DNA from 3 places in the Paenibacillus sp. NPDC058071 genome. Region 2 is predicted to be linked to each of the others. Evidence: riboswitches for the same ligand, from Rfam matches in the RefSeq annotation. Region 2 holds a riboswitch; each other region holds the start of a gene.
The links. A riboswitch is a leader RNA that binds a small molecule or an ion and turns the genes downstream of it on or off. The one in region 2 is predicted to bind cyclic di-AMP.
Positions count from the first base shown of each region.

Region 1: another riboswitch for cyclic di-AMP. It lies ahead of ACFVTB_RS06855 (TrkH family potassium uptake protein); the one in region 2 lies ahead of ACFVTB_RS19400 (KamA family radical SAM protein).
Region 3: another riboswitch for cyclic di-AMP. It lies ahead of ACFVTB_RS25850 (resuscitation-promoting factor); the one in region 2 lies ahead of ACFVTB_RS19400 (KamA family radical SAM protein).

Region 1 covers NZ_JBHVSK010000003.1:313,915-317,191, reverse strand. The annotation lists gene ACFVTB_RS06860 (CPBP family intramembrane glutamic endopeptidase) at 1-1,012, opposite strand, end outside; cyclic di-AMP (ydaO/yuaA leader) riboswitch at 1,299-1,479, shown strand; gene ACFVTB_RS06855 (TrkH family potassium uptake protein) at 1,563-2,903, shown strand; gene ACFVTB_RS06850 (potassium channel family protein) at 2,919-3,277, shown strand, end outside.
Region 2 covers NZ_JBHVSK010000012.1:70,446-73,722, forward strand. The annotation lists gene ACFVTB_RS19395 (MFS transporter) at 1-179, opposite strand, end outside; gene ACFVTB_RS19400 (KamA family radical SAM protein) at 368-1,486, opposite strand; cyclic di-AMP (ydaO/yuaA leader) riboswitch at 1,605-1,760, opposite strand; gene ACFVTB_RS19405 (cupin domain-containing protein) at 1,922-2,383, opposite strand; gene ACFVTB_RS19410 (cation:proton antiporter regulatory subunit) at 2,566-3,057, shown strand; gene ACFVTB_RS19415 (cation:proton antiporter) at 3,060-3,277, shown strand, end outside.
Region 3 covers NZ_JBHVSK010000024.1:10,323-13,599, forward strand. The annotation lists gene ACFVTB_RS25840 (HD domain-containing protein) at 1-572, shown strand, start outside; gene ACFVTB_RS25845 (TatD family hydrolase) at 637-1,410, shown strand; cyclic di-AMP (ydaO/yuaA leader) riboswitch at 1,595-1,847, shown strand; gene ACFVTB_RS25850 (resuscitation-promoting factor) at 2,094-3,242, shown strand.

The DNA of each region.
Region 1 (3,277 bases), on a different contig from region 2:
ACCAAAGCGGCTTTTTCCAAGAGCGCCACATGCCGTCGCCGGCAACAAGCGAGAAGTAGACGGCAACGCCGATGGGCAGCAGCATGAGGGCGGTTACGAACATCATCGCAATCTCCGAGGAACGAGTGGTCGCTTGCTCGCCTAGCTGTGCTTTAACACCGTCTAACAGGTTTAAGTTATTAAAGATATAGAAAAAAGTGAAAATCAGACTGATCGCGATTCCCCGCTTAAAAGTCGTATTACGCCGGTACAAAACCGCGTAAATGATTGCGAGCACCAGCGTGAACACGTACATGTAGATCAGGCTGACAACAGATATAGAGCCTGCAATATCCTGCTGTTTTTTAACGTGGGCCGTATAGTCGGCAGGCGGTTCAAATACAGGCTTATAACGCGTAACCGTCCACTCGTCTCCGTTCAGCTGCCGGACGCCGACAGTCAGGTTCAAGGAGGCGTCGGCCAGCTTATAGCCTGACGGATGGAAAACGACCTCTCCATCGTCGTTCACGTAACGATCGGTCAACTGCTCTTTGCTAAAGCCTTTCGAAACGGCGAAGCTTTCGGCCGCGGCAATCAGCGGCTGTTCATTCACGGCAAATCCCGTTTTCCAATGCCAGCCGACGATGCTGCTGCTGGTCATATGTACGTAGATGAATGCGTTGCTGCCGTCCTCCAGCTTCAAATGCACTTGAAACGCATCGGTTGGAAAATTGCTGCTGTATTTTTTTTCATATTCCCCGAGCTTTTTTTCTTTGGAGAAATAACCGCTTGCCAAGCTGTCGGTTTGATGGATGACATCGGCACTCTGCGCCGCTAGCCCGAACTGCTGTTTGGAAAAGGAGCGGGCAGCCGCTTCGGCTTCGCTTTTGGCAATCGCTTTAGCGAATGTTACATCGCTGGAAGCTTCCCCGCCGGCCAACGGAATGAGCTGTGCTGCGATAAATATAAGCAAACCGATAAGAGCGGCTACTATAAATCGCTTCCAATCATGCTTTTCAATGGAATGAATCATGCTTCACCTCTGACTTTAATTTCGCCCTGCGGCTATTGAGCCCTTGTTTTCAATGCGTAATGGACAGCCATTCTGTAACAATAACATATGACAGTCTGAAATATCCAATGCTTGACAGCCGCAAATCTGGTTAAAAGGTTTGAAAACGAGAGAAATAACGACATTGGGACAGCGTTGAACGTCTCACGAATCAAGGGCGGGCTAATTTGAACTAATTTCGGCGAAATTCTGCTATTTGCTTGGTTGGTAAAACGAATGAAATAGGATTATAATCGTTATCGATAATCGAATAGAACAGCCGAATTTCCGTTGGAAAACGGGGGAACCATAACGCTGCCGGCTTGTCCGTCAGCACGGGGTGAATTTCGGCGGCGCGCATTCGTCATACGAAGCGAACCGCTCGAATAGGGCCGCCTGTCCAGGCCCGAATCCGTCAGCTAACCTCGCAGGCTGTGTGGAACAGGAACTCATCGCAGCGGCATTGAGCGTCCGGTGCTTTTTTTATGCCCAAATTACACCATAACGGCTCTACAGCCGGGGAGCGCAATCCATGTTATCCTTTTTTGATATTCGCAAATGGTCGCCGCCGCGGATCCTTGTATCCGGTTTTGCGGTCATTATTTTAATAGGCGCTGTACTGCTGATGACCCCTCTCGCGCTAAGCGAAGGCGCGGAGCTTCGTTTTCTCGACGCTTTGTTTATGGCTACATCTGCAGTTAGCGTAACCGGGCTTGCCGTTGTTGATACCGGCACGTTCTTCTCGACGCCAGGGCAGATCATTCTGCTGCTGCTTATTCAAATTGGCGGATTGGGCTTCATGACGACGGGCACGCTGATCGCCCTCATGCTGCGCAAACGAATTTCGCTGAGGGAGCGTCTGATTTTGCAGGAAGCGATGAATCAGACGAGCATGCAGGGCATCGTGAAGCTGGTGCGCAAAGTCATTGTCTATTCGCTTTTGATCGAAGCGTCCGGATGGCTGCTGCTTTCTATCCGCTTCGCTTTTGATATGCCGCTCGGAAAAGCGATATACTTCGGCCTATTCCATTCCGTTTCGTTGTTCAATAACGCCGGCTTTGATATTTTCGGCCAGTTTCGCAGTATGACGGACTATGTCGGCGATCCGCTGATTAATATTGTGTCTATGTTGCTTATTGTTTTAGGCGGTCTCGGCTTCGTTGTCATCTCGGATTTGCTCGATTGGCGGAACTGCCGCAAGCTGACGCTGCACAGCAAAGTGGTCCTTACGACTACCGGCCTGCTTATCGCAGTTGGGGCGATCGTCATTTTTATTTTCGAGTTTTCAAACGCGAATACGCTCGGTTCCTTGAATGCGGGCGAGAAAGTGCTTGCTTCTCTCTTCCAGTCAGTTGCGCCCCGCACAGCTGGAGCGAATACGCTCGATTATTCGGCTATGCGGCAAGCGACTTTATTTTTTACCGTTATATTGATGTTTATCGGTGCGTCCTCAGGCTCGACTGGCGGCGGGATCAAGACGACCACGTTCGCTACGCTGATCGGAGCGGTGCTGGCCATGGTGCGCGGACGGCAAGATATCGTGATGTTCCGTTATCGGCTGGCGAAAGACCGGATTTATAAAGCGCTGACCATTACGATGCTGTCGGTGGCGCTCGTCATTTTCGTCACGATGCTGCTCTCGACGACGGAAGATCAGCAGTTTATGAAAATATTGTTCGAAGCGACATCCGCTTTCGGCACGGTTGGTCTATCCGCCGGTTTGACGCCGCACCTGACCGATTTCGGACGAGTGATTATTATGTTTACGATGTTTGCCGGCAGGCTTGGCCCGTTGACGCTTGCATATGCGCTCGGCCCAAAAACAGAGAAAGAGCTGTACCGGTATCCCGAGGGGAAAATTACGATCGGATAGGGGAATGGGAGAGGAATGAAGAATCACCAGTTTGTCATCGTCGGCCTCGGCAGATTCGGGTCCAGCTTGGGGAGAGAGTTGATTCAGCTTGGGCATGAGGTGCTTGGCATCGACAAGTGCGAAGAAGCGGTACAGGAGATGAGCGACGTGCTTACGTACGCGGTTTCAGCTGATTGTACGGACGAAGAGGCGCTGCGCTCACTCGGCGCGCGTAACTTCGATTGCGGCGTCGTGGCGATTGGAGACGATATTCAAGCGAGCATTTTAACGACGATATTATTGAAGGATTTGGGCGTGAAGCGGGTGGTGGCCAAAGCAATGAGCGAATTGCATGGCCGTGTGCTGGAGAAAATCGGAGTCGACCGCGTCGTCTA
Region 2 (3,277 bases):
CTTGCCAGTACGGCGGCAAACGTGAAACATCCGAGCAGCAAGCCGATTTGCGATTCGCTGCTTCCTTGTTCGGCCGCAAAAACAGGCAAGGTAGGCAGAAGCATCTCGATAGCTAGAAACAAGAACAGGTTGGAGCAGGTAAGCAAAATAAAATTTTTGGTCCATAAGGACTCGCGCATGATGTAGGATCCCTTCGACTTTCCTTCTGGAATCGGCGCTCCGTTCCACGCCGTATACTGCCAATCATACTGTCGGGCATCCCTTCTGTCTATGGAATACGGCAAAAAAGGGACCGTCCGCTGCGATTCACGTTGCCGCTTATCGCCCTGACAGTCCCATTCCCATTATTCGCTTACGTTAAATGCTGTTACACCAATGTAGCTTCATGCACCGGTTTCCAATACTGTTCGCTGCCTGGTAAATCGTCAAACCAGGCGGCATCTTCCGGGCAATCCAGCATCATAAAGCGGCCGTAATGGCCATACTTCGACTGATGGTACTTTAAATACGCTTTGCCATCTTCAATAGCAAGGATTTCGATTTTCCCCGAAGCGTGGCTCATGGACAGCCTGACCCGCTTGCCGAGACCTGAAGTAAGCGCCTTGGCTTCTTCTACTATCTCGTAAGCCCGCTTGAGCGGTACGACGAAATCCGAGTTGCCCGCTACCGGGCGGTTGATAAAGAAGTAATACGGCGTTACGCCAGCCCATGACAGCCGGTCGAGCAGCTCCGCCAGCACCTTGGGATCGTCGTTAATGCCTTTAATAATCGGCGTTTGGTTGACGACGATCGCGCCGGCCTCATGCAGCGCGTTGAACGCTTTGCACGCTTCGGCCGTAATTTCTCTAGGGTGATTAATGTGCGCCATGACATAAATGCGTTTCTCTACGGTGGAATAAGTGCGGATCAAATCAAGCAAGGCTTCGTCCTCATAAATGCGCATCGGGTTGAATACGGGGATTTTGGAGCCTAATCGGATAATCTTCACATGATCGATCGCTCTAAGCTGCTCGATAATGCTTCTTAGTTTGGGAGTACCGAGGATAAGACTGTCTCCCCCGGTCAGCAATACGTTATTGATTTCGGGGTGCTCGGCGATGTAAGCGAGTCCTGGCTCTACATTCGAAACGGCTTCCTTCACGTCGTTGCGGAACAGCCGCTTACGGAAGCAATATCGGCAGTAAGCGCCGCATACTTCGGAGACGATGAGCAGTGCGGTCGTCCCGTATTTATGCTGGCACCCCGGTACGACATAATTGGCTTCCTCGTCGGAAGCGTCCCATTTGCCGTATTCGAGCAGTTCGCCCTCATTCGGGATGACGAGTCTGCGGATCGGATCGTTGGGATCGTCCCAATCAATCAGGCTTAAATAGTAGTCGTTAACGCGAAACGCGAACTTATCCGTAATCGGCTTCAGCTTCTGACGCTCCTCGCTCGGTATGGATGCAATGCGGTCAAGATCGATGATGTACTTTGGCTGCGGCATACAAACTCCTCCTTCAAACAGAATTTGTGGTGCACGCTCCACCAGTGGGGGGTCCAAGAAACGCAAAAAAACCCATACGAATCTATCTGTAGGGGTCACAAAATAAAAATAAACTTGAATTTGACCCATCCACTGCTGACGAGGTTAGCTGACGGACTCGGGTAGATGGTCACCCTAAAACTCTGCATACACGATATGCGGAATTTATTCGCCCCACTTGCGTTTGGTTCCCCCGCTTTCCGGCGCATAGCCGAAAATTAAGCGTACTAACAGTCTAAATCGAAAAAGGGCCATTTGTCAAACTTTACAGTCAATTCAGACAAATCGGCCGATCTCGCCGCCCTATTTATGGACATAAAAAACGAAGCCGGACCGGGCCGCTTGAACATCGTTTTCCAAAGATGCGCTGCGTCTCGGACCGGCTCCGCCGTCCTCTTATTTGCCGATCAGTCTGAAATCGTCATAGTGAAAGCCCGGAGCAACGACGCAGGATACCAGCACCGGCTCGTCGCCCAGCGGACGCGTCATTTGCCATTCCGCACCGGGCACCAGCGCTTGCGGCTGCTGACCGTTCAGAATGTCTCCGCCGAGAATAATTTCTTCGCGCTTCTCCGGTTTATCTCCGGTACCGCCCAGCGTCAGCGCAATCGGGCTGCCCGAGTGCCACAGCCATAGCTCGTCCGAATGAACGGTATGCCAATCGGAGATTTCTTCCGGATGCAGTAAGTAGTAAATGGACGAAGCGGCAAATCTCGGACCGTTATAAGGAGCCCCTAGCACTTGCTGCGGAATTTCGAACGAAGCCTTCCATATTTCCTTATACCATCCGCCTTCGGGATGAGGCTTCAAACCGAGCGCCTCCACCAAAGGAGAAATTTGTTTAACCGTAGAACTCATCTGTTTCTCTCCTCCTATTACATCTCTATTTATTCCTTAGATTTTATATCGGTTTGAAAGCAACCGTCAATGAATGTTCGATAGATGATGACATTTTCCAGCTATAGTTAGGCCATATTTATGGCATCTATGCCGGAATCCTTTATATAAATACTATAAGCGTGCAGAATAGGAGTGCTGGCATGGATATTAGAGAAACGGATTTACCGGGCATTGGACGTAAATATCAGTTGCAGACAAGAGGCGGCGACAAATTTGTCATCATCATCCACGACGACGGAAGACGCGAGCTGTACCACTTCGACTATGAGGATCCGGACGACAGCATATCCATGGTGTCTCTGGACGACGACGAAGCCCGTCATATTGCGGCTATTATCGGCGGTATAACCTATAAGCCGAAAGCGCTGGAGACGATCGAAGTGGCGCTGGATGACTTGACGATCGAATGGTATAAGGTGGAGCATGGTTCCAGATGCATCGGCAAAACAATTGGCCAAGCAAATATCCGTCAAAAAACGGGCACAACCATTATCGCCGTAGTAGAAAAAGAGAAAAAACATATTAACCCTGGCCCCGACTATATTTTCAAAGCGGATACGACTCTCATTGTGGCTGGCGAACGCCAGCATCTAAAGAAGCTAAAACATCTCCTTTCTAACGGGAGCGTATAATTATGGATCACTTGGTGCTGGAAATTGGTCTTGCCGTTATCCTGCTTGCCTTAGTCGGGCTCCTTTCCGCAAAGCTGCGCTTTTCGGTCATCCCGTTCTATATTCTCATCGGGATGGCCGTCGGGCCGCACGCACCTAAATTCGGCATTCTCGACTTCCGTTTTATCGAAAGCGCCCCTTTCATCGATTTCCTCGGCAGAATCGGCGTACTGTTCCTGCT
Region 3 (3,277 bases), on a different contig from region 2:
TCCTTCGCCAAATTTTCCGCAGAGCGAAGGAACTGTATGAGAGCGGCTATGCGTTTCAAATGATGCCGAGCTCGATCGCGCGGCTGTTGGATCAAACGATCGATGTAAAAGCATACTTAAAGCTGGACGAAGCTTACGCACAGGCTGCGTTTATTCAATGGGAGGACGAATCCGACGAGCTGCTCTCCGAGCTGTGTCGACGGTTTCTAAATCGCAGATTATACAAGTACATTACGGTCAGTGATCCTGCAGACACTTTAATAGAAGAAGCGCATCGCCAATTCGTTCAAATCGGCCTTAATCCGGACTATCATATGGAGATTGATTTTCCGTTTGATCAGCCCTACGATGTCTACCGGCCAGACTCGAAAAAAGGCGGTAAGGAAGAAAAAACGCCGATTTTGCTGCTGGAAGATGAGGAGAGGCTCATCGAGATCTCCGCTAAATCCGACATTGTTCGTTCTATAACGGGATTGCATCAGGGCGAGTACCATTTGTACTATCCAGAAGAGCCCCTGCTTGCGGCTGCCGACAGGCTAAGCCCGGAGGTTCGCGAATTGTTCAAACTATAGGGCTCGAAAGGTTTTTCCTTAGACGTAAGCATGCACACATATAATAGAAGGAGAACGTACAAACATGATTGGTTTATTCGACACACACACCCATTTGGACTCCACGAAATTCGACGATGATCGCACGGAAACCATCGAAAGAGCGCGTGCTGCCGGCGTCGAATTAATGGTGAATATCGGCTTTAATCGGGAGACAATTCCGACAACGATAGCGCTTGCAGAACAGTATGATTTTATCTATGCGGCAGTTGGTTGGCATCCGGTTGACAGCATAGAGATGAAGCCCGAGGATCTGGACTGGATCGAACGGCTCTGCTCGCATGAGAAGGTAGTGGCAATCGGTGAAATCGGACTGGATTATCACTGGGATACGTCGCCGAAAGAGGTTCAACATCACGTATTCCGCGAGCAAATCCGGTTGGCGAGGAAAGTTAACAAGCCGATCATCATTCACAATCGCGATGCTCACGAGGATGTTGTTAAAATTTTACAAGAAGAGCAAGCTTCCGAAGTCGGAGGGGTTATGCATTGCTTCTCCGGCAGCTGGGAAACGGCGAAAAAATGTCTCGATATGGGCTTCTATATTTCGTTCGGAGGGCCGGTCACGTTCAAAAATGCAAGGGTGCCTAAAGAGGTTTTGGAAAGGGTTCCAATTGACCGTTTATTAATCGAAACAGACTCCCCTTATTTGTCACCGCATCCATTTAGAGGGAAGAGGAATGAGTCCGCTTATGTATCCTATGTAGCCGACGCTGCAGCTGAAATAACAGGAAAAAGTAAGGAGGAAATAGCAATAATTACAATGGAAAACGGTAAAAAATGTTTTGGAATTGTTTAAAAGCAGCCAAAAAAGAGAGTATGGATGACCTTTCAAGCGAAAAAACTGTTTTTTATCGCTGAAATCGGTTCTCTTTTCCCTCATAATCCAGAAATTTAGCTTAAATCGTCTTTTATCGGTTCTTTACAACTTGCCGCTCGTGAAGGTATGATTCATTTCAGAGCTTTAATTTATTGTATTGGATTTCCAGTTCACGCTTAATTTCCGAATGGAAAACGGGGGAACCAAGCATCCGGTTTGCGGCCTCAATATGGCCCGAGCATCCCGGACGCTTTGATCAATGCGAAACGCAGCGGAGCCGATTACAGAATCCGTTAGTCGTATAGCTTGATGGGGTGAATTTGGCGGCGATTGCCATGAGCATTCGTTCCGTCGATAGGGCAACTCTCTTGCCCGAACCCGACAGCTAACCTCGTAAGCGAATATAGAGAGCGATCAATCTCGTGCATGTATCATTTCCTGATGTCTATTTGACTTTCCGGGAAGCCACGATCCAGATCCTCTGTCGACGGCTTCTTTTTGTTTACCTGAATTTCGGGTGACGGTCGGCTTAGGACGAATCGAGGGATAGCGCGAGTGATACTGGAGCGTGTGTAAGGCACGCCAATATACTCAAATAGTCGCGTCAAAAGATGTCATGCGTCACTCAAGGGCGGCGGGGCTATGTAAGGAGGACCGATGAAGTGGGCATTATCCAAGCTAAGGAAACCCATGGGAAGCGATCATCCAGCATCTCTTTCGCATTGCGATGGAAGCGTGAAAACTTGCGTTTGATTTTACTAAGTGCCATTATCTCAATCGCTATGACTTTCATGTTTTTGATGTTGTTGTACGGTACAGCTGAGAAAAGCGTATCGGTAGTTGTGAATGGACAAGAAACCGTTGTGAAAACAAAGGAATGGGTCCTGCAACATTTACTGGATGAACAAGCCATTACGATTGGCGAGTACGATGAGGTGTCGATCCCTCTTGGCTCGACGATTAAGGACGGAGACCGTATCGAGATTAATCAGGCGGTTCCGATCGTTGTAAAGGCCGACGGCAAGGTATCAACGGTGTACACGACGAAAAAGACGGTACAGGCGGCGATTGGTGAATTAGATATTCAACTTCGCAAGCAAGATCGGGTCACGCCTTCGCTGAATACGGCAGTGGCTGATTCGATGGCGGTAACAGTCACTCGCGTCGACAAGCAGGTATCGGAGAGCGAGCGGGCTATGCCGTTTGCGATCGTGAAGAAGAAAGACCCGAGTCTCGAAGAAGGCAAGGAAAAGCTGGTGCAAACCGGCAAAGAAGGCGTTGTCGTTGAACGAGTGGAGCGGCAGTATGAGAATGGCGTTCTCGTTTCTTCGAAGGTCGTCGGCAAAGTGGTGGAAGCGAAAGCGGTCAATCAGGTTGTCGCGATCGGCACGAAGAAAGAGGAGCCGAAGGTTCACACGCTCTCGAACAACAGCCCAAGCGTAACGACGCAAACAAAAGGCGGCGTAACGTTTAAAGCGAAGAAGGTCATTAAGAACGTAACGCTCACCGCGTATACGGCGGACGTGGAATCGACCGGCAAAGATGAGGATCACCCGGATTACGGGATTACCGCATCGGGCACGAAGGTGCGCGAAGGCAGAACGATTGCCGTCGATCCGAAGATCATTCCGATCGGTTGGTGGGTGTATATCGAAGGCATCGGCTTCCGCAGAGCGGAAGATACGGGCAGTGCCATTAAAGGCAATAAGATCGACGTATACTTCGACAACTCCAACATTGCCAATAAGTTCGGCAGAAAGAAAGGCTACACCGTATACGTACTTGGTCCGAACAAGCCTTCTTCGACGTAGTCGAAAAGCAGGCGAATACGGGTCAATGCGAGCTG